DNA from 2 places in the Ensifer canadensis genome. Region 2 is predicted to be linked to the other one. Evidence: predicted binding sites of a transcription regulator. Region 2 holds the regulator's gene; the other holds the start of a gene.
What was found. Region 2 encodes HrcA, which represses chaperone genes, less so after heat shock. Its sites were predicted from a motif close to GTTAGCACTCNCNNNNNGNGAGTGCTAAC; they were not measured.

Region 1: a site for HrcA is predicted at 8,797-8,825, ahead of groES (co-chaperone GroES). Genes of this name have one in related genera too.

The regions. Positions count from the first base shown of each region.
Region 1 is NZ_CP083370.1:447,249-462,370, reverse strand. It holds gene J3R84_RS02225 (pseudouridine synthase) at 1-1,547, opposite strand, end outside; gene J3R84_RS02220 (nucleoside deaminase) at 1,621-2,070, shown strand; gene J3R84_RS02215 (GNAT family N-acetyltransferase) at 2,083-2,562, opposite strand; gene J3R84_RS02210 (hypothetical protein) at 2,566-3,186, opposite strand; gene ileS (isoleucine--tRNA ligase) at 3,315-6,224, opposite strand; gene J3R84_RS02200 (bifunctional riboflavin kinase/FAD synthetase) at 6,570-7,553, opposite strand; gene J3R84_RS02195 (TIGR01459 family HAD-type hydrolase) at 7,567-8,415, opposite strand; gene groES (co-chaperone GroES) at 8,884-9,180, shown strand; gene groL (chaperonin GroEL) at 9,243-10,871, shown strand; gene J3R84_RS02180 (hypothetical protein) at 11,637-12,083, shown strand; gene J3R84_RS02175 (bifunctional diguanylate cyclase/phosphodiesterase) at 12,249-15,047, opposite strand.
Region 2 is NZ_CP083370.1:5,971-21,092, forward strand. It holds gene J3R84_RS00035 (nuclear transport factor 2 family protein) at 1-813, shown strand, start outside; gene J3R84_RS00040 (DoxX family protein) at 855-1,277, shown strand; gene J3R84_RS00045 (DUF1801 domain-containing protein) at 1,291-1,659, shown strand; gene J3R84_RS00050 (glutathione S-transferase family protein) at 1,771-2,385, shown strand; gene hemW (radical SAM family heme chaperone HemW) at 2,527-3,708, opposite strand; gene rdgB (RdgB/HAM1 family non-canonical purine NTP pyrophosphatase) at 3,828-4,475, opposite strand; gene J3R84_RS00065 (VOC family protein) at 4,517-4,936, opposite strand; gene rph (ribonuclease PH) at 4,954-5,673, opposite strand; gene hrcA (heat-inducible transcriptional repressor HrcA) at 5,833-6,912, shown strand; gene grpE (nucleotide exchange factor GrpE) at 7,076-7,687, shown strand; gene J3R84_RS00085 (D-arabinono-1,4-lactone oxidase) at 7,760-8,995, opposite strand; gene J3R84_RS00090 (SDR family NAD(P)-dependent oxidoreductase) at 9,010-9,777, opposite strand; gene J3R84_RS00095 (helix-turn-helix transcriptional regulator) at 9,915-10,721, shown strand; gene ptsN (PTS IIA-like nitrogen regulatory protein PtsN) at 10,742-11,206, opposite strand; gene hpf (ribosome hibernation-promoting factor, HPF/YfiA family) at 11,379-11,948, opposite strand; gene rpoN (RNA polymerase factor sigma-54) at 12,242-13,801, opposite strand; gene lptB (LPS export ABC transporter ATP-binding protein) at 13,944-14,762, opposite strand; gene J3R84_RS00120 (LptA/OstA family protein) at 14,776-15,122, opposite strand, start outside.

The sequences.
Region 1 (15,122 bases), 440 kb from region 2:
GACCTGCGGTCTCCGGCATCGCCCGACTTGCGCCGGCCGAAGCCGCCATCACGGCCTTCATCCTTGCCGCGGCGTGCGGGTTCGCTGGCGCTGATCCATTCGCCCTCTTCATCCCGGCGCTTGACCGGTGCGGCGGAAGCCGGACGGTCGAAGTCCCTGGGCGCACCGCCCTTGCGGTCGGGATCGAACTTGCCGGATGACTTCGTCGCAAATCCATCCTTCGTGCGGCCGTAGCGTTTGGTCTTCGGAGCGCCATCCGGGCGCTCGCGACGGGCCGGCGTTGCCGAGGCATCGCCTTCAGCGGACTTCGGCTTCTTCTCGGCCAGCGGACGCGCACCGGGCGCCATCCACACATTGGCCGTGCGGGCGCGTTGCGCCGGCGTGCGCTTCGGCCGATCCTCGAACTTGGCGTCGCCGCGCTCTTCGCGGGGGCCACCCTTGCCGCGGGGACCATCCTTACCACGCGGCCCATCCTTGCGACGGCCACCGTCGCGGCGGTCGTCACGACGGGTATCAAGACGGGAAAGCGCGCGCTCGCGCTTGTCTTCCGGCTTTTCCCAGCGGTTGGCACGCTCGGGCTTGCGGGTGTCGGAGGCTTCGCCTTCCGGCGCTTCGCCAGGAAGGGTTGCCGACTGATCGTTGTAGAGCGGCGCGTCGAAGTTCGCCTTGGCGTCTTCGATCAGGCGCGGGCCGAGCTGGTCGCGCAGCGTCCGGCCACGGATTTCCTGCACATGGCCTTCCGGCAATTCGCCGAGCTGGAACGGGCCGTAGGAGATACGGATAAGGCGGTTGACGTCGAGCCCGAGCGCGCCGAGCACGTTCTTGATCTCACGGTTCTTGCCTTCGCGCAGACCCATCGTGATCCAGACGTTCGAACCCTGCACACGGTCGAGCGTCGCTTCGATGCCGCCGTAAAGCACGCCGTCGACGGCAATGCCGTCCTTCAGCTTGTCCAGTTCGTCCTGGTCGATTTCGCCATGGGCGCGCACGCGGTAGCGGCGCAGCCAGCCGGTCGACGGAAGTTCGAGCACGCGGGCAAGCCCGCCGTCGTTGGTCAAAAGCAGCAGGCCTTCGGTGTTGATGTCGAGGCGGCCGATCGATAGAACGCGCGGCAGCTCGTCCGGCAGGTTGTCAAAGACCGTCGGGCGGCCCTCCGGGTCGGCATTGGTGGTCACCAGTCCGGCCGGCTTGTGGTAGAGCCACAGACGGGTGCGCTCGATGCCGCGGATCGGATTTCCGTCGACTTCGATGCTGTCGGCCAGTGTCGCGTTGACAACAGGCGTGTCGAGAATGACGCCGTTGAGCTTCACCCGACCTTCCATGATCATGCGTTCGATATCGCGGCGCGAGGCAACGCCGGCGCGCGCCAGGATTTTGGAGATGCGCTGCGGCTCGTCGCTGCTTGCGGCGGCGGGCTTCGGGCCTGCCTTGGGCGGCCGCGAGGCACCGGCTTCAGGCGCTGCCGCCTTCTTGCCAGCGAATTGAGGTTTCTTGTCCCGGCCAGCGGGCTTGCCGCCAGGCCGCGTGGGCTTGTCTTTGGATGTCATTTGTGTTGCCTGCCTTTTGCGGCTGTCCTATCAGGTCGGAGCCCGTGGGTTAAGAGAAATTATTGTTTGAGCGATGGCTGATACGACACGCTTCATGGATGCGGCCCTCGAAGAGGCCAAAAAGGCGGGCCAACGTGGCGAGGTGCCGATCGGCGCCGTCGTCGTTTTCAACGGCGAGATCATCGCGCGCGCCGGAAACCGAACCCGCGAACTCAACGATATCACCGCCCATGCCGAGGTCGTTGCGATCCGCGAAGCGTCCATGGTGCTCAACGACGAACGGCTGACGGGCGCCGACCTCTATGTCACCCTGGAGCCCTGCACCATGTGCGCGGCAGCGATTTCCTTTGCCCGCATCCGTCGCCTCTACTACGGCGCCGAAGACCCCAAGGGTGGCGCGGTCGATAGCGGCGTGCGCTTTTACGGCTCGCCGACATGCCACCACGTGCCCGATGTCTATTCCGGGCTTGCCGAGCGCGAAGCCGCTGACATTCTCAGGGATTTTTTTGCCGGGAAACGCTAAGTGAGCGAACTCTCAGCCGGCTGCGAAAGACTCTAGCGCCGCACCCGCAAGCCGGTAGCGCGTCCACTCCGACATCGGTTCGGCGCCGACGGCTTCGTAAACGCGGATTGCCGGCTCGTTCCAATCGAGCACGCTCCATTCGAAACGACCACAGCCTTCCTCGACGGCGATCTTGGCGAGATGCTTCAACAGCATCTTGCCCGCGCCGGAGCCGCGGCAATCCGGCGTTACGTAGAGGTCTTCGAGATAAAGCCCCTTGCGCGCCTGCCAGGTGGAGTAGTTGTAGAACCACATGGCAAAGCCAGCCGGCTTTCCGTCCTTCTCGCAGATCACCGCACGGGTGAGCGCATCCGGGCCAAAGAGCGAGGCCTGCAACTGCTCGACCGTCGCCTCGACTTCGTCGGGCGCCTTCTCGTAGGTGGCCAGTTCTGTGATGAAGCGCAGGATGGTTTCCGCGTCTTCCGGTCGCGCGTCGCGAATGCTGATCGTCATGGTTTAAAAGGGCCAGTACCACTTGCTGCCGGAATTCTTGATCTGCGCTTCCTTCTTGCGGCGGCGCTCCTTGAGCTTTTCCGGCTCACCAAGGTCGGCTTCCGAAGCTTCCGGAAGGCGGCGGTATTCGAGCGGCGGATCGCTCAGGAAGCGGCGCTTGTCGGCGTAGGCACCCATCTCGATCTTGCGCGCGTCGCGATAGGCTTGCTGCTGCTCCTTGGCCGAAAGGCGGCGGCCATTGGCGCTGGCCTTTGCGAGTGGCGAGACGTAGTTTGGGTTGTCCTTGTTGGCGTCGGCTTCTTCGCGCAGACGGTTGCGCGCCTCTTCCGGAGATTCGACCCACTCCGGATTGGCTTCGCGACTGGCGAGCGACTTCTGCGGCTCCACGAGGGCGGTCTGCTGGCCGGTAGGCGGCAGCACCAGGCCGGGGCGCGGCTGGTACTTGACCGGATCACGCTTCGTCGGGGTAAAGCTCACAGCGCTTCCGAGATCGTCGATCAACTGCTCGCCAGCCGATTTGTCGGTGCCGTAGGTCGGACCGCCGATGCAGCCGGAAAGTACCAGGCCGCTCGTCATAATGGCGGCAACGCTAGCAAACAGTCGCAACTCTCGCGTCATTTCCATGAAATTCCTTCTAGCCGGCCACCGTCACGTGCGCGGCCACTCAGCGCCATGGCGGATAAATCCGCCAAATTTCGGGCAGGTTTTACCGGATGAATGCGGTAAGCGCAATTCATCCGGTAAATGATCCCTTAAGCCTTGAAGCCAAGTTCCCGCAGGGCGGCGGCATCGCGGGCAGACACCTCAGGGTAGAGTGCATCCGAACCGACATCGGTCGTGATCCGCCAGGAGCGGGCGCACTTGCGGCCAACGGCGGCCTCCGGAACGACGCCAACCTTGGCGACCTCAGGCAGACGGAAGGCGTCGGCAGGGCCCTCGCCCGCCTCGACGGTGATCGCCGACGTGATGCAGATCTCGGCGAAGTCTTCGCCTTCGAGCGCCTTCAACAGCTCCGGATCGGCGATGTAGACGACGGGAGCCGCCTCCAGCGACGAGCCGATACGCTTCTCGCGACGCTCGATTTCAAGCGCCCCGGTCACGACCGTGCGCACCGCGCGGATCTTTTCCCACTTCGCCTCGAGGGCGTCGTTCTTCCATTCCGCCGGGATCGCCGGGAACTGCTCGAGATGGACCGAGACAGCGTCAGGCTTGCGCGACAGCCATGCTTCTTCGCAGGTGAAGGGCAGCATCGGCGCGAGCCACAGCACCAGGCAATCGAACAGCTTGCGGATCACCGCAAGCGCCGACCGGCGACGAAGGCTCGACGGTGCGTCGCAATAGAGCGCATCCTTGCGCACGTCGAAATAGAACGCGGAGAGTTCGACGTTCGAGAAATCGATCAGAGCGCGGGCGATCCTCTTGAAGTCGAACGCGTCATAACCTTCACGAACGACCTGGTCGAGTTCGGCCAGGCGATGCAGCATCAGTTTTTCCAGCTCGGGCAGCTCGGCGTGGGCGACTTCCTCGCCCTTGTCGTGCGCCAGCGTGCCCAGCATCCAGCGGATGGTATTGCGCAGCTTGCGATAGGCGTCGATGTTGGTCTGGATGATCGTCTTGCCGAGGCGCTGATCTTCCCAATAGTCCGTCGTCATCACCCAGAGGCGCAGGATGTCGGCGCCGGCATCCTTCATCACTTCCTGCGGCGTGACGGTGTTGCCCTTCGACTTCGACATCTTCTCGCCCTTCTCATCCATGGTGAAACCATGAGTGACAACGGCGTTGTAGGGCGCACGGCCGCGCGTTGCGCAGGATTCGAGCAGCGACGAATGGAACCAGCCGCGGTGCTGGTCGGAGCCTTCGAGATAGACGTCAGCCGGCCACTTCAGATCCGGACGATCTTCGAGCGTGAAGGTATGCGTCGAGCCTGAATCGAACCAGACGTCGAGAATGTCCATGACCTGGTGCCACTTCTCGTGGTCGTGGTCATTACCGAGGAAGCGATCCTTGGCACCTTCGGCGAACCAGGCATCGGCGCCTTCCTGCTCGAAGGCTTCGAGAATGCGGGCGTTGACGGCCTCATCGACAAGGATCTCGCCCTGCTCGTCGGCAAAGATCGCGATCGGAACGCCCCAGGCACGCTGGCGCGAGAGCACCCAGTCCGGACGTCCCTCGATCATCGCACGCAGGCGGTTCTGGCCGGCGCCGGGGACGAAGCGGGTATCGTCGATGGCCGACAGGGCGCGCGAGCGCAGCGTCGTGCCGTCGCCGAAGCCCTTGTCCATGTAGACGAACCACTGCGGCGTGTTGCGGAAGATCACCGGCTTCTTGGAACGCCAGGAATGCGGATAGGAATGCTTCAGACGGCCGCGGGCAAACAGCGCGTGACGGGCGATCAGCGCCTTGATGACGCGATCATTGGCATCGCCCTTCTTGCCCTTGTCGTCGAGCACGCGGCCGGCGCCACCTTCGGCGTCCGGGCCGAAGCCATGGGCGTCGGCGGTGAAATAACCGGCGTCGTCGACGGTGAACGGAATTGCCGAGGAGATGCCGCGGGCTTCAAGCGCGCGGGCATTGTCCATCCAGGCGTCAAAGTCCTCGCGGCCGTGGCTCGGCGCCGTGTGCACGAAGCCGGTGCCGGCGTCGTCGGTGACATGGTCGCCATCGAGCAACGGCACCTTGAACGCGTAACCGCCACCCAGCCCATGCAGCGGATGGGCGCAGGTGACGGCGGCCAGTTCAGCGCCCTCGATGTCGCGGACGAAATTGAAGGTGAGCTTCGCCTTGGCGGCGGACTCGTCTGCCAGACGTTTGGCGAAGATCAGCTTTTCGCCGGGCTGCGGACCGAAATCGTTCTCTGCAGTCGCAACCTCGTAGAGACCATAGGCGTAACGCGAGGAGAAGGCGATGGCGCGGTTGCCGGGGATCGTCCAGGGTGTGGTCGTCCAGATCACGACGAAGGTGCCTGCAAGATCTGCCGAGCCTTCGGTGACCGGGAACTTCACCCAGATCATGTCGCTTTCGACGTCGGCATATTCGACTTCGGCTTCGGCCAGCGCCGTGCGCTCGACGACCGACCACATCACCGGCTTGGAGCCGCGATAGAGCTGCCCCATCTTGGCGATTTTCATCAGTTCGCCGGCGATGCGGGCTTCGGCGTGGAAGTTCATCGTCGTATAGGGGTTGTCGAAGTCGCCCTCAATGCCGAGGCGCTTGAACTCTTCCGCCTGGATCTGGATCCAGCCCGCAGCGAAGTCGCGGCATTCCTTGCGGAACTCGTTAACCGGGACCTCGTCCTTGTTCTGGCCCTTCTCGCGATACTTCTCCTCGATCTTCCATTCGATCGGCAGGCCGTGGCAATCCCAGCCCGGCACGTAGTTGGCGTCGAAGCCGCGCATCTGGAACGAGCGGTTGATGACGTCCTTGAGGATCTTGTTCAGCGCATGGCCGATATGGATGTTGCCGTTGGCGTAGGGAGGGCCGTCATGCAGCACGAATTTCTCGCGACCGGCGGCCGAGGCACGCAGCTTCTTGTAGAGACCCATCTTCTGCCAGCGGGAAACCGTTTCGGGCTCCTTCTGCGGCAGGCCGGCACGCATCGGAAACTCCGTCTGCGGCAGATAGAGGGTGGAGGAATAGTCGATCTTCTCAGCGGTATCTGTCATGGTCTTTGCAATCGTCTTTTCCGCGCGGATCATCGCGCATGCGAAAGGGTTCGGTATCCGGCGCATAACCCTGAAATCGGGATCGATTTTCGGAAAAGGATCATGCGCAGCTTCAAAGTGTTCGAGCTACCTTAGCGTGTCCAAGAGACGCGCGGCGCTCCAGAGATGACTGAGGCGTTGGAAACGCCGAAATCCCGGACCTTCCGGCGGCCTAGTGCGCGCGGAAAGCCGGGCCAATAATTCGCTGATCGATGGTCAGTCGACGGTGCCGGGTCATGGTGGCCGGTTGTTTAAGGCGTTTTCGGCCTTTTGAAAAGGTCCGCCGCTTCGGCGCGACGGATTTCTTTAGGCGAAGTTGATCCGGCGATCGATATCGCTCAAGGGCGTGACGCCGGAGAGCAACGCCCTCGCCTCGTCTTCGTCCTTTCGGATCTGCGCCACCAGCGGGTCGAGCCCGTCGAACTTCAGCTCGTCGCGCAGGTGGCCGAAGAACGAAACCGAACAGACCTCGCCGTAGAGATCGCCGGAAAAATCGAAGACGAAGGTTTCAAGCAACGCCTCGCCGTCGCTGTCGACGGTCGGACGCCGGCCAAAGCTGGCAACGCCATCATAGAGCGAGCCGTCAGCCCGGCGGAAGCGCACGGCATAGATGCCGGTTCTAAGTTCGACCTCGGGCGGTAGACGCATGTTGGCCGTGGGATAGCCGAGGGTCCGCCCGAGTTTTTTGCCGTCGATTACTTCGGCCTCGACCGTGTAGCGATAGCCGAGCAAGCCGGCCGCGTGAGAAACGTCGCCCTGGCCGAGCAGCGAGCGAATGAAGCTCGAGGAGATCACCGAGGCATTCTCATCGCGGAAGGCGTCGACCAGGGTGACGCCGAAGCCGTTTTCGCCGCCCGCCGCCATCAGAAAGGCGGGACCGCCTTCGCGCCCCTTGCCGAAATGGAAATCGAACCCGGTGACCACATGCGAGGCATGCAGCCACTCCAGGAGCACCCGATGGATGAAATCGGACGCGGAAAGTTCGGAGAAGGTGCGATCGAACGGGTATTCGATGACGGCGCCAAACCCCATGCCTTCGAGGATACGGGCTTTCAGCGGTGCGGGCGTCAGCCGGAAGACCGGCGTGTCTGGCCGAAAGACCGTGCGCGGATGCGGCTCGAAGGTCAACACCAGTGCGGGAACGCCGCGTGCCGCGGCTTCTTCCAGCGCTCGCTCCAGCACGGATTGGTGGCCGCGGTGAACACCGTCGAAATTGCCGATGGCGACAACGCCGCCACGCAGACGCTCGGGCAGCGGGTCGCGGGTTTCGTTGCGATGAAAAACCGTCATCTCGATCTTCCCGTCAGGCGAGCCTGGGCATCCACCACTTCGGCGAAGCACCTTCCTTCCTCAGGAAGGCAGTAAGCTTCGCCTCGTCGGTGCGGCTTTCGTTCATGTATTCTTGCGCGTGAATACCGGCACTGATGTAAAGCAGATCGAAGCCGGCATCCTGGGCGCCCTTGACATCGGTCGGCATACCGTCGCCGACGGCGATGACACGCGACAGATCGAGTGGACCGCGAACGGCCTTGGCTTCCGTCAGCGCGGCACGGTAGATGGAGATATAGGGCTTTCCGGCGATCCGGGCTTCGCCGCCGAGCTCCTCGTAAAGCTTGGCGATGGCGCCGGCACAGGGGATCAGCCGGTGGCCGCGCTCGACCACCAGGTCCGGATTGGCGCAGATGAACGGGATCTTGCGCTTGGCAAGTCCGGTCAGCGTCGCGCGATAGTGCTCCGGCGTTTCGGTTTCATCGTCGTAGAAGCCGGCGCAGACGACGGTCTCTGCATCTTCCGACGAGACGATCTCGGTGCCGAGCCCTTCGAGCAACGGCAGATCGCGTTCGGCGCCGATGAAGAAAATCTTCTTGTCGGCTGCGGCGATCAAGGTGCGGGTCACATCGCCCGACGTGACGATGCGATCATAGGCTTCATCGGGAACGCCCAGCCCGCGGATCTGTACCTTGACGCTGGGGCTTGGCCGGGGAGAATTGGTGATGAGGACAACCGTAAGCCCTGCTGCACGCGCTTCCGCCAGGGCCTCGCAGGCCGACGCAAACGCCTGAACGCCGTTGTGGAGAACACCCCAGACGTCACAGAGCACGACGTCATAGCGCCCTGCGATTTCCCGAAAACTGTTGATCCTTGCGGCCATGCGGGCTTCCTGCAAACTCGGTTTCCGGCTTGCATGGCAAGGAAGGGCCGAGAATACAAGCCTCGCGCCTAGAAAATCGCCGCCATTCCCAAGGATTCGGCGCCCGCCCCTCCCTCATGCCGAGGAGACGGTCCACGGGACATCAGCGTCAGGGCCTGCCGACCCCGAGGCTCATGATAACAACCGGATCGGGCAGCGAGACCAGGCAAATCCTCGATATCGGATCTGCCCAAATTCCGACCGCTTCATGCAATAGGCAGGCAAACGTTCCGGCCCGGCCGCCGTTCGTTGCCTGTCATCAGCCGCCGATAATCATGTCGCCTGAAATTTTTTGAACGGCCAATCCTTGACTCGTCCCGGACCCAGCCTTATCTCGGCCTCGCTAGCACTCGACAAAAGAGAGTGCTAACACCCATCCATCGGGTCGTTGAGCGATCCGTAGTGTCATTTGATCGAGGGATTAGACTAATGGCAAGCACCAATTTCCGCCCGCTGCACGACCGCGTTGTCGTCCGCCGCGTCGAGTCTGAGGAAAAGACCAAGGGCGGCATCATCATTCCGGACACCGCTAAGGAAAAGCCGCAGGAAGGCGAAATCGTCGCTGTTGGCTCGGGCGCCCGTGACGAAAGCGGCAAGGTTGTTGCTCTCGACGTCAAGGCTGGCGACCGCGTTCTGTTCGGCAAGTGGTCGGGCACCGAAGTCAAGATCAACGGCGAAGACCTTCTCATCATGAAGGAAGCCGACATCATGGGCATCATCGGCTGATCTGCCGTCGTCCACACCTTTTCATGACAACCAATGGGCAATGAGCCCGGGAGTTTTCTCAAATGGCTGCAAAAGAAATCAAATTCGGCCGCACCGCGCGCGAAAAGATGCTGCGTGGCGTCGATATCCTCGCTGACGCCGTAAAGGTCACGCTCGGCCCGAAGGGCCGTAACGTCATCATCGACAAGTCCTTCGGCGCTCCGCGCATCACCAAGGACGGCGTATCAGTTGCCAAGGAAATCGAACTTGAAGACAAGTTCGAAAACATGGGCGCCCAGATGGTCCGCGAAGTTGCTTCGAAGACCAACGACATCGCCGGCGACGGCACCACGACTGCAACCGTTCTGGCCCAGGCGATCGTTCGCGAAGGCGCCAAGGCTGTTGCTGCCGGCATGAACCCGATGGACCTGAAGCGCGGCATCGACCTCGCTGTCACCGAAGTCGTCAAGGATCTCCAGGCCAAGGCCAAGAAGATCAACACTTCGGAAGAAGTCGCACAGGTCGGCACGATCTCGGCAAACGGCGAGCGTCAGATCGGCCTCGACATCGCAGAAGCGATGCAGAAGGTCGGCAACGAAGGCGTCATCACGGTTGAAGAAGCCAAGACCGCCGAAACCGAACTCGAAGTCGTCGAAGGCATGCAGTTCGACCGTGGCTACCTCAGCCCCTACTTCGTCACCAACCCGGAAAAGATGGTCGCTGACCTCGACGACGTCTTCGTTCTCCTCCACGAGAAGAAGCTCTCGAACCTCCAGGCCATGCTCCCGGTTCTCGAAGCTGTCGTTCAGACCGGCAAGCCGCTCCTCATCATCGCTGAAGACGTCGAAGGCGAAGCTCTTGCTACGCTCGTCGTCAACAAGCTGCGTGGCGGCCTGAAGATCGCTGCCGTCAAGGCTCCGGGCTTCGGCGATCGCCGCAAGGCCATGCTCGAAGACATCGCCATCCTGACCGGTGGTACCGTGATCTCCGAAGACCTCGGCATCAAGCTCGAAAACGTCACGCTCGACATGCTCGGCCGTGCGAAGAAGGTTTCGATCTCCAAGGAAAACACCACGATCGTCGACGGTGCTGGCCAGAAGAGCGACATCGAAGGCCGCGTTTCGCAGATCAAGGCTCAGATCGAAGAAACCACTTCTGACTACGACCGCGAAAAGCTGCAGGAACGTCTTGCCAAGCTCGCTGGCGGCGTTGCCGTAATCCGCGTTGGCGGCTCGACGGAAGTTGAAGTGAAGGAAAAGAAGGACCGCATCGACGACGCTCTCAACGCGACGCGCGCTGCTGTTCAGGAAGGCATCGTACCGGGCGGCGGCGTTGCCCTGCTGCGTTCTTCCGTCAAGATCACCGTCAAGGGTGTGAACGACGACCAGGAAGCCGGCATCAACATCGTTCGTCGCGCTCTGCAGGCTCCGGCCCGCCAGATCGCTGAGAACGCTGGTGACGAAGCTTCGATCGTTGTCGGCAAGATCCTCGACAAGGACCAGGACAACTTCGGCTACAACGCCCAGACCGGCGAATATGGCGACATGATTGCCATGGGCATCATCGACCCGGTCAAGGTTGTTCGCACCGCCCTTCAGGACGCGGCTTCGGTTGCTGGCCTTCTCGTTACGACGGAAGCCATGATCGCCGAACTGCCGAAGAAGGACTCGCCGGCGATGCCGGGCGGCATGGGCGGCATGGACATGATGTGATAGGGCGCCAGCCCAATCGCAGCATTGTCCATAGAGCTTCGCCCATGCACCAAGAGCAGTTCAGCGCGTCAAGCGCGCTGAACGGGCGGCATGGACATGATGTGATAGGGCGCCAGCCCAATCGCAGCATTGTCCATAAAGCTTTGCCCATGCACTAAGAGCGGTTCAGCGCGTCAAGCGCGCTGAACGGGCAGCATGGACATGATGTGATAGGGCGCCAGCCTTATCGCGGACCTGTTCAAGCAGATCCACGATGATCCATTCGGATCGGAAAGGGCGACCCTCGGGTCGCCCTTTCTCGTTTTTGCGATAATCCTGCGGTTGCATCTAACGTGCACGTCAAAGCTGTCCGCAGGAAAAATTACCCGGTAGCTGCGGCGGCACTAAAAAAGCGTTGAAGTCGAGAAAAAACGAACTATAACACCGCCCCAAGTGGACAGAGATTCACGAGAGACTGGATGGTGGGCCTAAAGCGAGCGAAAAATCGCTCAAACTTTTCATATTAACTGTGTGTCCAAGCTCTCTTTGAGAACATCACGCAAAGCATATAAGTATTTCATCGCAAATTAAGCCGGCCTTTCCTGCGAAATCATTTCGCTTGGCGAGCTACGTCACAGTTTCGTGACCTTTCCGTACAGAAAGACGCAAACGACTATCGTGCGTGTTCTTCCTGCTATGGGTCGATGGCTGGCGAGGGTTGTATATTGGGGATGGGCCTGCCTGGTGGGAAGACGACATTCGCCAGGGGTCGTGCTGGGGTAGACCGTGTTTAAGATCACGAGAACAAATTCAGTTCCCCTCGGTGTTCCGGGACAGATGCATTCCGGTCTCCCGCATCAGGAATTCCTGGAACAGTTCTGCGTTTCCGAAGGTTGGTCGGGCGACCTGTCGACGGGCCTGTTCCGGCTTGGCGAGAAGGCGTCCGCGATCCACGGTCTCAACGAGAGCGAATGCGGGCTGCTCAATTTCGTGCGCTGCTACGACCTCGCCGACCGCAACCACGTGCTCGAGCTTTTTGAGCAGGCGGCAACCACGTGTTCGTCCTTCTGCTTCTCGACGACGATCAGCCTCGAATCCGGCCACAAGCAGCCGGTGTTCTGCATCGGCGAATCCTCGGGCCTCGAAGAACGCTATTCCGGTACGATCCACGGCATCTTCTTCTTCCCGCGCTTCCTTGTCGAAGGTGCGGGAAAGATGCTTCTGCGCCAGTAGGTGCATTCCCGCCTACAGAGCGCTTCCGCGCTTAAACAGAGTCCCAAAAGCGTTCCAGCTCGTTGTCTTTACGCGTTTCCTGGTGGAAAATCGCATCGCACTTTTCCTGGAAATAGCCTCAATGATGTTTGCCGGGCCGCCGTGTCGTGCAGGCGGCGGCGACCGTCAGGCGGCCGCCACTTTCACCTTGCCCATGGCGAGACTTGAGATCGGTGCTGGTCTGCCGAGCAGGTAACCCTGCGCTTCGTCACAGCCTTCCGCCTGCAGGATATCGAGCTGCGTCTGCGTCTCGACGCCTTCGGCGAGAACAGGAACCGAGAGGCTCTGCCCGAGTGCGAGGATGGCGCGCACGATCGCCTTTGCCTGCGGACTTGCTTCCACCTCCCACATGAAGCTCTTGTCGAGCTTGATCTTGTCGAACGGGAAGGACCGCAGCGTCTCGAGCGACGAATAGCCGGTGCCGAAGTCGTCGATCGCGATGGTGACCCCAAGCTCCTTGATCTGGCGAAGGGTCAGGAGCGCGCGCTCCTTGTCGTCGATGATCGTCGATTCCGTGATTTCGAGTTCCAGCCGCTTCGGGTCGAGCCCGGTCTCGGAAATCACGTCCTCGACCAGGCTGACGATGTCACCATTGGCAAGCTGCACCGGCGAAAGATTGACGGCGATCTTGTGGGTGCTCTGCCAGCCCGCGGCTTCGCGGCAGGCCTCGCGCAGAACCCATTCGCCGATCGGCAGGATCGCGCCGCATTCTTCCGCCAGCGGAATGAACTCGTTCGGAGGCACCATACCGCGCTCGGGATGGTGCCAGCGCAGAAGCACCTCATAACCGATGACGTCACCTGACATCACCGACTTCTGGACCTGGTAGTGCAACGCCAACTGATTCTTCTCGATCGCATCCCACAGATCGTTGGCAAGGCTGCGGCGCTGGCGTGCAGCCTCATCCATCGACACTTCGTAGAAGCAGACGCTCTGGTTCAGCGCGGCCTTGGCGCGGTACATCGCAAGGTCGGCATTGTTGATCAGCGTGTCGGCCGTCTCGGCGTCCTGCGGATAGATCGCGACACCCATGCTGCCACCGGACTTCAACTCGAAGTCGCCGAAGCGCATTTCTTCATGCAGGCTTTTCTCGATGCGGCGGAGGAAGTCGTTGAGTTCGGACAATTCCTCGAAGCGCTTGACGGCCGCGAACTCGTCGCCGCCGAAGCGGGCCACGAACTCGCCCTCCTGCAACAGCGACTTCATCCGCTGGGCAATCGTCACCAACACGAAATCGCCGGCAGCATGGCCATGCAGGTCGTTGACTTCCTTGAACTTATTGAGGTCGAGACCGATCACCGCGACCTTGCGCGAGAACCAGGCGGCCGCATCGAGTTCCTCCTCTAGATAGCTGCTGAACTGCAGCCGGTTCGGGAGGCCCGTCAGGCTGTCATGGCGAGCGAGGAACGAAATCTGCTCCTCGCTGTCCAGGCGCTCGGTGATGTCCTCGTAGGTGCTGACCCAGCCGCCATCCGCGAGGGTGCGGTGCTTGGTCAGGATCGAGCGACCGTTCGGCAGCTTTTCGACGATGTCGCCACCGCCCTTGCCGACCATGTCGACGCGGTGCCTCTGATAGAGTTCTTCCGATTTCGCCCGGGCGATGACCGGATCGGAATAGGTTCGGGCAAAAACCTCGTCGAGGATCTGGCGGAACGTCAGGCCCTTTCCGGCCAGCGTCTCCGAGAAGCCGAAGATCTCGCGGCAGCGCCGGTTGGATAGCAGCAGGCGGTCGCCGCTGTCGAAGAGGCAGATGCCCTGCGACATGTTCTCAAGCGCAATGTCGAGATTCTTGCTCACTTCGGCGATGCGGTCGGCGTCGACCTTTTCCTTGGTGATGTCCTTGACGATCTTGATGAAGCCCGCATGCGTGCCATCCTCATGCAGGAACGGGTCGATCACGACATGCGCCCAGAAGCGCGTGCCATCCCTGCGATAGCGCCAGCCTACACACTCGAACTTGCCGTTGGCATAGGCTTCGTCGAGCGCCTGTTGCGGTACGCCTGCCCGCTGATCCTCGGGAGAATAGAAGCATCCGAAACTCTTGCCGACGATTTCGTCGGCAGTATAGCCCTTGTTGGCTTCGGCTCCGGCATTCCAGCTCGCGACGCGGCCTTTTGCGTCGAGCATGTAGATGGCGTAGTCCTTGACGCTTTTCACGAAGCGGGCGAATTCGCGCTCGGAGGCGGCGGCGGAAAGCTCGGCATGGTGCGCAAAGCCTGCGGCAAGCAAGACCATGGTTAGCAGGAAGAAAGCGGTTCCGGCGATGACGAAAGCAAGAAAATGCGGCTGTATCATCCCCTCGGGCGACGGCAGCAGCAAATCGGCTTCGATCGTCACCGCACCCATCGCCGTGAAGTGCAAGGCGACGATACCGAGCGTCATGAACAGCGTCGCCAGAATTTTGGCTTTCAACGGCCGATCGATGTGTGTGATGGCCCGCAAGGCGCCGATATCGAACAGGGAGCCGGCAAAGACGGAGGCGACGACGAGCGTCCAGTCCCAGCGGATGGTACCTGGAACATCGAGCGCCGCCATGCCGAGGAAGTGCATGCAGGCGACGCCGAAACCGAGGACGATGCCGCCGGCGATCCAGGCGACAGGTCCCTGCGCATAGGTCGCAATCAGCAGTGCCATCGTCGTCAGAACGACCGCGACGGCAAGCGACAGGGCCGTCAGATCGATCTGATAGCCGAGCACGACGCCTGGGTCGTAGGCAAGCATGGCGATGAAGTGGGTCGCCCAGATGCCGAAGCCACTGGCGATGCCGGCAGCCACGGCCCATATCGCCCGCGCCTTGCCTGCGGATGCGCGTCCTCGCTGAAGCAAGGTCACGGCACCGTAGCTCGACAGGAAGCAGATGAGGGCGGCGAGCACGACCAGCTTTGGGTCATGCTCGACCACGAGGCATGTAAGAACCTTGAACATCGCCAAACGCCTAAATGAAATTTCTGGTCCGGAAATGGAACGCCCACTTCCGGTTCATCGCTTCTGTTGGCGTCG
Region 2 (15,122 bases):
GATGATTGGGCGGATGCCATGAGGGTAAAGGACGCCAAGCGCGTCATCGGCCATGGGACGCCTGATTGTGTCCTCTTTTCGCTGGCGCCGCCGCTGAAGTCGTCCGATGCCGGCGAGGGCGGGCTCGAACAGTGGTTTTCCACCTGGCGTGGACCGCTTGGCTATCGCTTCGGGGATCTCGATATCTCGGTCAGCGGCGATGTCGCATTCGTCAGTATGCTCACCGAACTTTCCGGCGAGAAGATCGATGCCGGGAAAATGTCGGTCTGGTTCCGCCAGACCCTCGGTTTGAAGCGCATGGCTGCCGGCTGGAAGATCGCACACCAGCACGAGTCCGTGCCTTTCTACATGGATGGCAGCCTCAAGGCAGCCGTCGATCTCAATCCGAAATCGACGGTCGACGGGCAAGCGCCGGCGCCGCCACCGATGCTAGGCCCGATCGCCTACCTCTGCGTCGAGGATGCGTACGCGACCGCTGATTTCTACGTCCGCGCCTTCGCCGCAACGGATGGCGGGCGGATGCTCGCCGAAGACGGTAAACGGCTGATGCATTGCCATCTGACGATCAATGGCGGTGCATTGATGCTCAACGATCCCTTCCCGGAACACGGCATGCCCTATGCCGCGCCGCAGGGCGTCGTGCTGCATCTGGTGGTCGAGGACGCGCAATTCTGGTGGGATCGCGCGGTTGCCGCCGGCGCCGAAGTGACGATGCCGCTTGCGGTCGCCTTCTGGGGCGACCTCTATGGCCAGCTGCGTGACCCCTTTGGCATCCGCTGGGGCATCGTCGGACCGGCCAAGAAGACAGACTGAAGAACGATTTGTGACAACGGGAAACGAGGAGAACTCCCCGAATGAACACTGCTCTTGTTATGACGGCTCCGGCTGGAAAAATGGTGATCCTCGGCCGCGTGCTGAGCGGTCTGGTTGTTGCGTTCCTGGCCTTCGACGGAGCGATCAAGCTCGTGCCACTGGACGTGGTGACTGAGACTTTGGCGGTGCTCGGCTATCCCGCCGATGTTGGCCTTGCGCGTCTGCTCGGCGTACTCACGCTTCTGTGTGCGCTGCTCTATGCGATCCCGAGAACGTCGGTCCTCGGCGCCATTCTGCTCACCGGTTATCTCGGCGGTGCCATGGCGACGCATCTGCGCGCGGATAGCCCTCTTTTCACCCATCTGCTGTTCGGGTTCTATCTCGGCGTCATCGCCTGGGCTGGCCTGTGGCTCCGAGACCGTCGCGTGCGCGCGCTGATCCCGTTCAAGAACGAGCAAGCCTAAGGAGAATTTCGCGATGAGCAAAACGGTTAGCGACTACATTGCAGGCCTTTCCGGTACGCCGGCTGCCGTGGCGAAAGAGTTGCACGGTGCCATTCTTGCCGCCGGCGGCACCAGGGACAGCGTGAAATGGGGCCATCCGATCTATGAGGCCGGCGGACCGGTCTGCCTGATCAAGGCTGCCAAGGACTATGTGACGCTCGGCTTCTGGCGCGGCGCCGATATGCTCGATCTCGACCCACGACTGGCCAAGGGCGGCGGCAAGGGCGACATGGCCTTCATCAAGGTGAAAGCGACCGGCGAGGTCGACGGCGCCCAGGTGGCGCGGCTGGTAGCCAAGGGTATCGCCCTCAATGCCGAGAAGGGCGATCCGTTCAAATCTTGAACGACGAAACAAACTTGCAAAGGGCGCTCCGAAACAGAGCGCCTTTCTCTTGTCCGATGCAATACATCTTCGCGGGACCGGATAATTTCCTTCCAACACCCGCGAGGCACGATGATCCTCTATTACCAGACCCATTCCCCTTTCGCCCGCAAGGCACTCGTCTTCGCCCACGAGGTCGGCATCGCTGAGCGACTGGAGGTGATCCACCACGAGACCAGCCCGACGCTGCGCAATGAAGAGGTCCATGCCGAAAATCCACTCGGCAAGGTGCCGGTTCTCTTGCGCCCCGAGGATGCGGCGATCTTCGATTCCGACGTCATCTGCGCCTATTTCGATACGCTGCATGATAGCCGCAAGCTCATCCCCGAAAGCGGCGAGGCGCGCTGGCATGCCCTGAGATTGCAGGCCGTGGCGCAAGGGCTGGCGCAGGCGGGGATCGGGTTGCGTTGGGAAACGGAGCGACGCCCGGAAGCCTTGCGCTATCCGGCGCTCGCCGACGGCTATGCCGAAAAGATCGAGCAGACCTATGACTGGCTGGAGCAGACGCTCGATGTCGACGCGCCGCTTGATATCGGCCACATCGCGCTCGCCACGACCCTGTCCTGGATGGCGTTCCGTGACCTGCCGTCGTTCCGTGACCGGACGAAGCTGAGCGTCTGGTTCGATGCCTTCGAGGAACGACCATCGATGCGCGCGACGCCGCTCTCCGGCGAGACCCACGATTGAGCCTTCGGTTTCCTTGCGTTGGATGCAGGCAGGGCGGCCGCTAAAACATTTGCGTCTCAGACGGTGGCATCGAGACGCGATATTTCCTTGCTCTACGCATTTCCTGACGGAAAACCGCTTCGCACTTTTCCTGGAAAAGCGCTAGCAGGCGAGGTCGGCGACGACGGCGTCGAGAATCAACATGCCGGAAGGCGTGCAGCGCAGGCGGGAATTTCCCAGCCGCTCGATGAACCCGTGGTCGATCAGGAACTGCTCGCGGTCTGGATCGGGATCGCGGCCGGACAGCGTCTGCCAGCGGGCGAGATCGACGCCTTCCTTGAGGCGCAGGCCCATCAGTAACAATTCGTCGGACTGGGCCTCGAGGTCGAGCACTTCGCGCTCGACCATGCCGTGGCCGTAGGTTTCGACCAGCCGCAGCCATTCCTCCGGCTTGCGCTCGGTCGCCGTCGCCAGCTTGGCGCCGCCGACGCTGAGGCGGCCATGGGCACCAGGCCCGACGCCGGCATAGTCGCCATAGCGCCAGTAGGTGAGGTTGTGCCGGCTCTCGGCACCAGGGCGGGCATGGTTGGAGACCTCGTAGGCGGGCATGCCGATCGCCGCCGTGATGTCCTGGGTCGCCTCGTAGAGGACCGCCGATTGCTCACCATCAGGAACGATCAGCTTGCCGGCCTTGTGCAGGCCGAAGAAGGGCGTGCCCTCCTCGATCGTCAGCTGGTAGAGCGACAGGTGGTCGACGGCATAGGAGACGGCCTCCTTGAGCTCGCGTTCCCATTCCTCGACCGTCTGGTTGGGGCGGGCATAGATCAGGTCGAAGGACATGCGCGGGAAGATCTCGCGCGCCAGCCGGATCGCTTTCAGCGCGTCTTCGACATTGTGCAGCCGGCCGAGAAATTTGAGGTCCCGGTCGTTCAGCGCCTGCACGCCGAGCGAGACACGGTTGACGCCGGCCGCGCGATAGCCGTGGAAGCGCGTCGCCTCGACACTCGAAGGGTTCGCCTCCATGGTGATCTCGATGCCATCGGGCACATGCCATTCGCGGGCGATGCCCGAGAGGATAGCGTCGACCGTTGCCGGATCCATCAACGACGGCGTGCCGCCGCCGATGAAGATGCTGGTGACGGTGCGTGGACCGGAAAGCTCACGCGCCTCCGCCATTTCCTTGAGGAAAGCGGCGACGAAACGCGGCTGGTCGATCGGCTGGTGGCGCACGTGGCTGTTGAAGTCGCAATAGGGGCATTTGGCCGCGCAGAACGGCCAGTGCACATAGATCCCGAAACCGGGATCCATGCCGTCACCGAGTGCCGATAGCGTGGCCGTCTGCATCGTTGCGTCTCTCATGCGGTAGATCACGTTGACCTTGGGCCGATCGACCCGAAGTCATGACTGCGATCGCTTCTAACAAATTGGAGCGGGATGTTGCGGAAAACCGCATACACGTTTCCTCAGCCCGCTCCAAGGCAGGTTTCGGCGAAGATCTTGAAGGCGCGGGCACGGTGCGACAGCGCTTCAGCATCGCCCGGCTTCCAGCCGTGTTTCTCGTCCGCGCTCATCTCGCCGAATGTAGTGTCGTAACCCTTCGGCTGAAAGACCGGATCGTAGCCAAAACCCTGGTCGCCGCGCGGCGGCCACACGACATGGCCCTCGACCTCGCCGCGGAAAAGTTCGACATGGCCGTCTGGCCAGGCAAGGCAAAGCACCGAGACGAAACGGGCCGTGCGTTTTTCAGGCGCACTTGCGCCCTTGCCCTGCAGCGCCTTTTCGACCTTTTCCATCGCCATGGCGAAATCGCGGCTGCCGTCTTCGCGTTCGGCCCAGTTGGCGGTGTAGACGCCAGGTGCGCCATCAAGTGCGTCGATCGCCAGGCCGGAATCGTCCGAAAGCGCCGGCAGGCCCGAGGCCTTGGCCGAGGCGAGCGCCTTGATCGTCGCGTTTTCCTCGAAGGTTGTGCCGGTCTCATCCGGTTCGACGAAGTCGAGGTCGGCTGCCGACTTGGCCTCGAAGCCGAGCGGCCCGATCAGGTCGCGGATCTCGCGGATCTTGCCGGCATTGTGGCTGGCGACGATGAGCGTCTTGTCATCCAGTGTGCGCATGATGTGTCGTCTCTTAAAAGATGCGGCGCGAAGGCCGCGGTTCATTCGATGGACCAGAGGCCCGGTTCCGCGCATTCGAGGCTGTTGCCGGCCGGATCGCGGAAGTAGAAGGAGCGCGTGCCGTTCGGCCAGACAACATCGGCTTCGATCGTGACACCCGCCGTTTCCAGCTTGGCCCTCCAGGCGTCGAGTGCCGACGCGGAAACGCGGAAGCACATGTGGCCCTGGCCGGTGGTGCCGTGCGGCGGCACCGGCAGGGCCGCATCCGGCGAAGGCGGTTTGACCGTTTCCGCAGGATTGAAAATCAGCAGAACGCCCGAGCCACAGCGAAAGAACACATGTCGGTTCTCCCGCCGTGTAATCTTCTCCAGCCCCAGCACACCGCTGTAGAAGGCCTCGGCGGCGTCGAGATCCGACGCATAGAGCGCAGTCTCAAGAATGCCATCCAGCGCCGGGGCCATCGTCTCCGTCCTTCTCGTCAGCCGGCGATCGCCTGCTTCTGCAGTGCGACAAGCTCGGCAATGCCGGTCTTTGCCAGTCCGAGCAGGCTTGCGAATTCCGCTTCGCTGAAGGGTTTGCCTTCGGCCGTGCCCTGGATCTCGACAATGCCGCCGGTGCCGGTCATGACGAAATTCGCGTCGGTCTCGGCGGCGGAATCTTCGAGGTAGTCGAGGTCGATGATCGACTGGTTGGCGAAGATGCCACAGGATATGGCGGCGACATGGTCCTTCAGGACCTTCTCGACCTTCACCATGTTGCGGGCTTCCATCCACTTCAGGCAGTCATGCAGCGCCACCCAGGCGCCGGTGATCGAGGCCGTGCGCGTGCCGCCATCAGCCTGGATGACGTCGCAGTCGATCGAGATCTGGCGTTCGCCGAGTGCGGGCAGATCGACGACGGCGCGCAGCGACCGGCCGATCAAGCGCTGGATTTCCTGGGTGCGGCCGCTCTGCTTGCCGCTCGAGGCTTCGCGACGCATGCGCTCGCCGGTGGCGCGCGGCAGCATGCCGTATTCGGCCGTCACCCAACCCTTGCCGCCGTTGCGCAGCCAGGCCGGAACCTTTTCCTCAAGGCTGGCTGTGCACAGCACGTGCGTATCGCCGAATCGCACCAGACAGGAGCCTTCCGCGTGCTTGGAGAAATTGCGCTCGAACGAAACCTTGCGCATTTGGTCGATTTTTCTGCCGGATGGCCGCATCATCAAACTCCTATCGTATCTGGTGAGCCTTCTAGAGCATGGCGCAGCCAAAGGGAACCGGTGGACAGCCGGGGATCGGGGCGATTTTTCCCTTTTGCTATCGGGCGCGGGGATCACTATATTTCCGGCGGCAGGATTGGCCTGCGAACATGGAGCGACATGGTACTGCGCAATCCCGGAGTGACCGATATCGCGGCGGCGCTGGACGAGCGTTCCGGTGAAATCTTCCGTCGCATCGTCGAAACCTATTTGAACAGCGGAGAGCCTCTCGGCTCACGCAACCTTTCGCGGTTGCTGCCGATGTCGCTGTCGCCGGCGTCCGTGCGCAATGTGATGAGCGACCTCGAAGATCTCGGGCTGATCTATTCGCCGCACATCAGCGCCGGCCGCCTGCCGACGCAGACGGGCCTGCGTTTCTTCGTCGACGCCTTCATGCAGGTCGGCAATCTCTCCCCAGAAGATCGTGCTTCGATCGATCGGCACGTGCGGTTGAGCGACCATGCCCAGCCGGTCGATACGCTGCTGGCAGAGGCAAGCCAGATGCTGTCGGGCATGTCGCGCGGCGCCGGCCTCGTGATCACCGCCAAGAACGATCCGGTGCTCAAGCATGTCGAATTCATCCGGCTGGCGCCCACCAAGGCGCTGGCCGTGCTCGTCGGCGAGCATGACCAGGTCGAAAACCGCATCATCGAGCTTCCCGCCGGCGTGACGAGCTCGCAACTGACGGAAGCAGCGAACTTCTTGAATGCCCATCTCGCCGGCCAGACGATCGGCGAGGTGCGCTCGCAGCTCGAAACCGTCAAGCAGACCGTGCGCAGCGAACTCGATGCCCTGTCCCAGGAACTGGTCGAGCGTGGACTGGCGATCTGGTCGGGCAACGAGGGCGATGAAAAGCCGGCACGGCTGATCGTTCGCGGCCGGGCCAACCTGCTCGAGGGCCTGGAGGGAACCGAGGATATCGACCGCCTGCGCATGCTCTTCGACGACCTGGAAAAGAAGGACAGCCTGATCGAGCTGCTTGACCTCGCAGAGAGCGGCCCGGGTGTCAGGATCTTCATCGGTTCGGAGAACAAGTTGTTTTCATTGTCCGGTTCGTCGCTGATCGTTGCGCCCTATCGCGACAGTGAAGATCGCATCGTCGGCGCCGTCGGCGTCATCGGTCCGACGCGGCTCAACTATTCGCGCATCGTGCCGATGGTCGATTATACCGCGCAGTTGATGTCGCGGCTTTCGCGCTGATCAGGCGCTTTTGGCCACAGGCAGCATTGAACCCTTGATTTTTCGGCCCTAAACCTCGATATCGGCATCAAATCCAGTCACTGCGCATTTTACGCCATGCGGCCATCGTTGCGCGCGGGCGTCGGAATGCGGAAGACAAGACAGACGAACACCGGAGAACGTCATGACCGACGAAACAAACAAGCACGGACACGAAGCTGCCGCGACCGACGAGGCAGTCAACGATACGCCCGAGGTTGTGGAAGCGGCGCCGGTTGCCGAGCCCGATCCGCTGGAGCTTGCAAGGGCTGAGAACAACGACCTGCGCGACAAGTATCTAAGGCTCGCCGCCGAAATGGACAACCTGCGCCGCCGCACCGAACGCGACGTCAAGGATGCCAAGTCCTATTCCGTTGCTGGTTTTGCCCGCGACATGCTCGCCGTCTCCGACAATCTGCGCCGTGCGCTCGATGCCATCCCGGCTGAAGCGAAGGAAGCCGGAGAAGCGGGCCTTACTGCCCTCATCGAAGGTGTCGAGATGACCGAGCGCGCCATGCTGTCGGCGCTGGAACGTCACGGCGTGAAGAAGCTTGAGCCGGAAGGCCAGAAGTTCGACCCGAACTTCCACCAGGCAATGTTCGAAATCCCGAACGCCGACGTGCCGAACAACACGGTGCTGCAGGTCGTTCAGGCCGGCTACACCATCGGCGACCGCGTGCTGCGCCCGGCCATGGTCGGCGTATCCAAGGGCGGCCCGAAGGCGGCAGCTACGGAAGGCGACAGCCCGGCGGCCTGAGCTGCGGTCTGATCCATTTCAACGCCGCGCGTCCACTCGGATGCGCGGCGTTTCTTGTTTTCGGCAATCATATCAACCGAACAACTGCCGCAGGTGATCGTTGAGGAAACGGCCCTCCGGGTCGACTTTCGCCCGTAATGCCCGGAAATCGCCGGATCGTGGATAGAGCGCAGTCACGTCCTCCGCGCCGAGGAAATGCAGCTTCCCCCAATGCGGCCGCGAGCCGTATTGGCGCAGGATCGTATCGACGTCTTTGAGATACTCCCAATAGTCCGTGCCCGGCTCGCCCGAGACGGAAAGCGTGATCGAATCCTGCTCGTAGAACGGGCTGATCCAGCCGGTGTCGCCTGCGGTGAAGCGGTATTCGATCGGGTAGATGCAGGTCGGGTGCTTTTCCAGCATCAGCTTGCGCACAGCTTTTACAGCCTCCTTGCCGTGGGCGATGGGCACCGCATATTCAAGTTCGTGGAAGTTCGGCACATACTCGATCGGATAGATCTCCGAGGAATAGGCGATCTTCTCGAACCCCTGCTCCATCGGCGGCCGGTCGGTGATGTCGATCACCTTCATCTCGCAGACGTCGGACGTCTTGTCCGTCGTCGAAACCGACGCGGTATCCGGCAGGCAATAGCAATGCCGGCTTTCGGAAACCGGGCACCAGAAGAAGCCGAAGTGCCGATGCTTGGCGGCGAGTTCGTCGTGCTGCTCGATCATCTCGTCGAATGTGCAGCGCCAGAGCTTTTCATGCAGGTTGTAGCTGTCCATCGCCTGCAGCGTGATCTCGGAGATCACGCCGAGCATGCCGATCGAGACGCGGGCCGCCTCCAGCAGGTCCGGCGTCGTCTCGTCGACGACGAGAATGCTGCCGTCGGGCTCAACGAGCCGCATGCCGACGATCTGCGAGGCCATGTTGCCAAGTGCTGCTCCCGTGCCGTGGGTGCCGGTGGTGAGCGCCCCAGCCAGCGCCTGGCTGTCGATGTCGCCCTGGTTGATCAGCGAGAGGCCGTTCGACTTCAATACCTTGCCCAATTGGTTGATCGTCGTTCCCGCCCGGACCGAGACGCGTTTGCGCGCCTGGTCGATGGCGACCACGCCCTGCATGTTGGCAAGCGTCAGGTGGAGCCCGCTGGTCAGCGCCACCGGCGTGAAGGAATGGCCGGAGCCGGCGCAGCGCACATTGAGCCCTTGCGACGTCGCCTCGCGGACCATTTCGGCGAGCGCCGCCTCGCTCTCGGGTGCACCGCGCTGGCGCACGATGCAGGATTGGTTTCCGACCCAGTTGCGCCAGTGGCCGCCCGTCTGAAGCATATCTTTCCCCTCTCTCAGACCGCTGTGAAGCAATTGTCGACGAACAGATGCGTGCCGTTGACGAAGCTTGCCTCGTCGCTGGCCAGAAACAGCGCGGCATTGGCGACCTCTTTCGGGTCGCACATCCGCCCCTGCTGGGCAGCGATCGCCGCTTCCGAGACATCGACGCCGTATTTACTGAGGCCCACCAGTTCGCGCTTGCCGTGATCGGTGGCGATGAAGCCGGGGCAGACGGCGTTGCAGCGGATGCCGCGGTCGCGGAACTCAACCGCGATGGCACGGGCGAACATGTGGCAGGCGCCCTTCGTCGTGTCGTAGAGCACTTCCATCGGCGTCGCCGCCACGGCCGAGATCGACGAGGTGCAGACGATGCTGCCGCCGCCGGCGGCGAGCATCCCTGGAAGCACCGCCTTGGTCATCAGGAACATGCTGCGCACGTTGACGGCCATCAGCCGGTCCCATTCGTCCTCTTCCGTCTCCAGAAAGGGCCCGACCGCCAGGATGCCGGCATGGTTGAAGAGAACGGTGATCGCGCCGAAGGCTGCTTCGACCGCCTTGACGGCCGAGCTCACCTGCGCAGAAATCGAGACGTCGGCCGGCGCGAAGATCGCATCGCCGCCGTTTGCGCGGATGGCGGCGGCAACCTCTTCGCCCTTGCTGCGTGGCAGATCGACGATGCCGACCTTGGCCCCTTCGCGGGCAAAGAGTTCGGATGCGGCAAGCCCGCAGCCACCGGCGCCACCACTGATCAAAGCCACTTTTCCGGAAAGTCTGCCTGCCATCGTGTCCCCCTGTGCTCAAGCGTCGCGGCTAAACACGTGCTACGATCTTGGTCCCTCGTGGGATGAATTATTGTTGACGAAGAGGGGGCTGTCGATATCCCATGCGGGATACGGGGGTAGGGGAGAGTTCGACGCGGATGCTGGCTCGGGAGTCGGCCGATATTTCGGCCATGATCGGATTGATCGGAACACAGGATTTCGGCGGCGCGCTCGATCGCATGCTGCGCTCGGTCGCAAGCTTCGATCTCTCGGTTGCCTTCGCCTATCCCTATGATAACAGACCGATCGTGCTGCATGACGGCTACACCGCCAAGGTGTCCGCCAGCGCGCTTTCTGCCTATCTCGGCGGCGCCTATCTGCTTGACCCGTTCTATGTTGCCTGCAGCTCCGGCCAGCCGCAGGGGCTATGGCGCATGCGCGAACTTGCGCCTGACCGGTTCTTCCATTCGGAGTTTTCAAGCTCGGCCGAGGTGCATCCCTGCATCTCGATGGAAAGCGGGGTTCTGGTCGAAGAGATTGGCTTCGTCATTCCGCTCGATGACAGCGTGCAGGCCACCTATTCGCTGATGCGCGGCCGCGGCGGCACGCCGTTCAGCGACGAGGAACTGGAGCGCTTGCGGGTCTACGAGCCGATCGTGCGAGAGGCCGTGCGTTCGAACTGGCGCCAGCAAAGCCATGCCGTGGCGGCGACGCCTCGGCCCGACGACGCGATCGAAACCGCTTTCGACAGCCTCTGCGCCGACCGCCTGACCCGGCAGCAACGCAACATCGTCCGCCTGATCCTGCGCGGGCACAGCAACCTGTCGATCGGCAAGACGATGAACATCGCCGAAGGAACCGTCCGCATTCACCGCAAGAACATTTATCGCCGGCTCGGTATTTCGAGCCAGGGCGCACTGTTTCGAATTTTCATTGATCATTTGAACCGCCGTCAGCTTTACTGACGGCCGGTCCGGGCCGTGGCTCAGGCGGCGTGCGAGGTCGTGTCCTCGTTGAGCAGCGTGTAGATCGCGCTGGCGGAATCGCTCGATCGGATCTTCGCCACCATGTCGTGGTCGCGCAGTACGCGGGCGATGCGCGACAATGCCTTGAGATGGTCGGCGCCGGCGCCTTCGGGCGCCAGGAGCAGGAAGACGAGGTCGACAGGCTGGTCGTCGAGCGCTTCGAAATCGACCGGCGTGTCCAGCCGCGCAAAGATCCCGATGATCGACGGCAGGTTGTTGAGCTTGCCGTGCGGGATAGCAATGCCGTTGCCGACGCCCGTGGAGCCCAGCCGTTCACGCTGCAGGATGACATCGAAGATTTCGCGTTCCGGAAGGCCGGTGATCTTTGCCGCTTTAGCCGCCAATTCCTGAAGGAGCTGTTTTTTCGAGTTGGCCCTCATGGCCGGGATGATCGCATTTTGGTGCAGTAAGCCTGCCAATGCCATTCTTTTGTCCTCGTTCGCCGGTTAGAGCCGGACAACATCATCATAAATGCGTCGCAATGGCTCTAACCATCTTTGTCTTGGCGGGTGCCATGCACAGAAAAGTCGTATTTTCCGGCCTGTCCGCTGATCCAAGTGGCGGGAGCGCCGGCGCACCGGCACTCCCTTTTTCCACTCATCCCTTGATATTGGCGGCGTCAATCCAGCCAATATTTCCGTCGTTGCGTCTGTAGACGATATTCAACTCTGCCTTGCCGGGAGTGCGGAACATGAGGACGGGTTCATCCGTCATGTCGAGCGCCATCACGGCGCTGGCGACAGACATCGTCCTCAGGTGTTTCGAGCTTTCGGCGACGATCGTCGGTGCGTAATCCTCGGGGACTTCGTCATCCTCGAATGGCACCGAGTCCATCACTGTGTATGCCACCTCGGTACCTTGACCATTACCGTTGTGGTGGTCCTTGAGCTTGCGCTTGTAGCGACGTAGGCGCTTTTCGATGCGCTCCGACGCTGCGTCAAAGGCAGCCTGAGGGTCATTGGCCTGTCCATTCGCCTGCATAACCACGCCCGTATCGAGATGAAGCTTGCAGTCGGCGCTAAAGCGCGGTCCAGACTTTTCCACAGTGACCTGGCTTGAATATCCTCCGTCGAAATATTTGGTAACGGCCTGCTCGATCTGATCGCCAATGCGGGCGCGGAACGAATCGCCGATTTCCATCTGTTTACCGGATACACGCACACTCATGGAGTTTCCTCTCTATTTCGTGATTTGCGTAGCCAGTCTATTCCAAGCGCTCTCGTCATCCAAGCCTTTCACGCTTGCGGGAGCCTCTCTGTCGCACCTACCGGTCGTGCCGGCCGCCTGAGGAAGACCGTGTCCTCGGCAATTGCGGCGGGCTCATATCCCCTGCGTCGCGGAGAGTCAATTGAAGGTCGCAAAAAAGTTAATACGCTTTAACCTTGCGTCGTCGCTTTAGGCTCTTTTTCTTTCGCATGTCGTCGTCGCAAAACCGCTGAAAAACTGTTGCGCGACCTGCTTTAGAAGCCCGATACCTTGGCCAGCGCCCGCTTTTCGCGCCGTCGCTGCACGGAGGAGGGGATGTTCATCGCTTCGCGATATTTCGCCACCGTGCGTCGCGCGATGTCGACGCCGGCCTGCTTGAGGCTGTCGACGATATCGTCGTCGGAAAGCACCGCATCGGCGACTTCCTGCTGGATCATCATGCGGATGCGGTGACGCACGGACTCAGCCGAATGGCTGTCGCCGCCCTCGGCCGAACCGATGGAGACGGTGAAGAAATACTTCAGCTCGAACAGCCCACGCGGCGTCAGCATGTACTTGTTCGAGGTGACGCGGCTTACCGTCGACTCGTGCATCTTGATCGCATCGGCGACGGTTTTCAGGTTGAGCGGTCGCAGATGCCCGACGCCATGGACGAGGAACGCGTCCTGCTGGCGAACGATCTCGGTGGCGACCTTCATGATCGTCCTGGCGCGCTGATCGAGGCTGCGGGTCAGCCAGTTGGCGGTCTGCAGGCATTCATTGAGAAAGGCCTGGTCCGCGCTGTTCTTCTCGGTGCCGCGCGACACCGTGGTGTAGTAGGCTTGGTTGACGAGGACGCGCGGCAGGGCGTCCGGGTTGAGTTCGATCAGCCAGGTTCCGTCGGGTGCCGCCCGCACGACGATATCGGGAACGATCGCCTCGCTAACGCTGGTCTCGAAGCTCGTTCCCGGTTTCGGGTCGAGCTTGCGGATTTCGGCGAGCATATCGATCAGGTCTTCCTCATCGACGCCGCAGATTTTCTTCAAGCTGGCAAAATCGCGCCGCGCCAGAAGCTCTAGGTTGGCGATGAGGGCTTCCATCGCCGGATCGAGGCGATCGCGAAGGCGCAGCTGAATGGCGAGGCATTCGCTGAGTGTGCGTGCGAAGACACCTGGCGGGTCGAACTGCTGCAGCGTGAGGAGGACGCGGGTGACGTCGGCGCCGGATGCGCCGAGGCGTTCGGCGACCTCCTGCAGATCAGCCTGAAGATAGCCTGCCTCGTCGAGCTGGTCGATCAGGTGCTGGGCAATCAGCCGGTCGGATGGGACGGACAACGCAAAGGGCAATTGCTCCAGAAGCGTCTCGCGCAGGCTCTTGGCGCCGGCCACGAAGTCGTCGAAATCGTAGTCGCCTCCTTCGCCGCTGCCGGGCATCGATTTCCACTGGCCGAGCAGTTCCGGCGCGTCGGCGCGTTGCGGCGCCGTGTCGTCCTGGTAGACATTGCCGAAATCCGCATCGAGCTGTTCATTGAGCCGCGCCCCATCGGTTGCCGTGGCATTGTCGTAGAGATCGCGCTGGCCGGATGCCTCATCCGTTCCGCCGAAGTCTTCACCGGATGCCTGCCCCGCTTCTTCGCGGCTGCCGTGCTCGGAGCTTCCACCGAACTCGTCGTCACCGCCGTGAAGCTCGAGCAGCGGATTCTTTTCGACTTCCTGCGCGATGAAGTGGTTGAGTTCCAGATGCGTCATCTGCAGCAGCTGAATCGATTGCATCAGCTGCGGGGTCATGACCAGCGACTGTGACTGGCGCAGATGAAGGCTGGCCGACAATGCCATGCGGACGTGAAACTCCCGATGAAATCTCCACCGGTCGCATCGTTGGCGGGCCGGTTTTTCAATTGGCCCAAAAATTGCTTATTGCAGGGGTTTGGTCAAGCGCGACCGCGGGGCGAGATGCCGGATTCGCCCGCGGATCGCATCAGAGGCTGAAATTATCGCCGAGATAGAGCCGGCGCACGTCCGGATTGGTGACGATATCGTTGGCGCGGCCGTGGGTCAGCACTTCGCCGGCATGGATGATGTAGGCCCGGTCGATCAGGCCAAGGGTCTCGCGCACATTATGGTCGGTGATGAGTACGCCGATACCGCGCGACGTCAGGTGTCGCACCAGCGCCTGGATGTCGGCGACGGAAATCGGGTCGACGCCGGCAAAGGGCTCGTCGAGCAGCATGAAGGTCGGGTCGGTGGCAAGCGCTCGGGCAATTTCGAGACGTCGCCGCTCGCCGCCGGAAAGGGCGATCGCCGGCGACTTGCGCAGATGCGTGATGTTGAACTCGCCGAGCAGGTCGTTGAGCTTGCTCTCGCGGCGCTCCAGGTTCTTATCGTGCACTTCGAGAACGGCGCGGATGTTGTCCTCGACCGTCAGGCCGCGAAAGATCGAGGCTTCCTGCGGCAGGTAGCCGACGCCGAGGCGGGCGCGGCGATACATCGGCATCGTCGTCACGTCGTTGCCATTGATCTCAATCGAGCCTTCGTCGACAGGCACGAGGCCGGTGATCATGTAGAAGCATGTGGTCTTGCCGGCACCGTTCGGGCCGAGGAGACCGACTGCCTCCCCGCGGCGAACGACCAGCGACACACCATTGACCACGCGCCGCTCGCGATAGGACTTTGTCAGGCCACGCGCGATCAGTGTGCCGTCATAACGCGCCTTGTCGACCGCGTGACCGGTCGCGGCTGGTGTGGCCGCCGACGGTTTGCGGACGCGCTTGCGCTTGTGAAGGAAGGGGAGTTGCACGAGCGGGTCTACGTCAGTTCTTCTTCTGTGACTTCGGGTCGAGCTGGATCTGCACCCGACCGCCACAGGCTTCGAGCTGCGCTTCGCCCGTGTTCATCTGCACATTCAATTGGCAGCCGACGAACACGTTCTTGCCTTCCGACAGAACGACCTTCTCGCCCTTCAATACGAAGGTCTGCTTGGTCATGTTGAACTCGCCGCTGTCAGCGGTTGCCTGCTGGGTGCCGGAGCTGAGGAAGACGCGCTGGCTGACTTCGATCCGCTCGATGTCGGCGTCGCCGCTCGAGACCGAGCCTGCGCCGGACTTGTAGAAGACCGTCATGCTCCCGGCCTGAAGCGTCGTTGTGCCCTGCACGACCT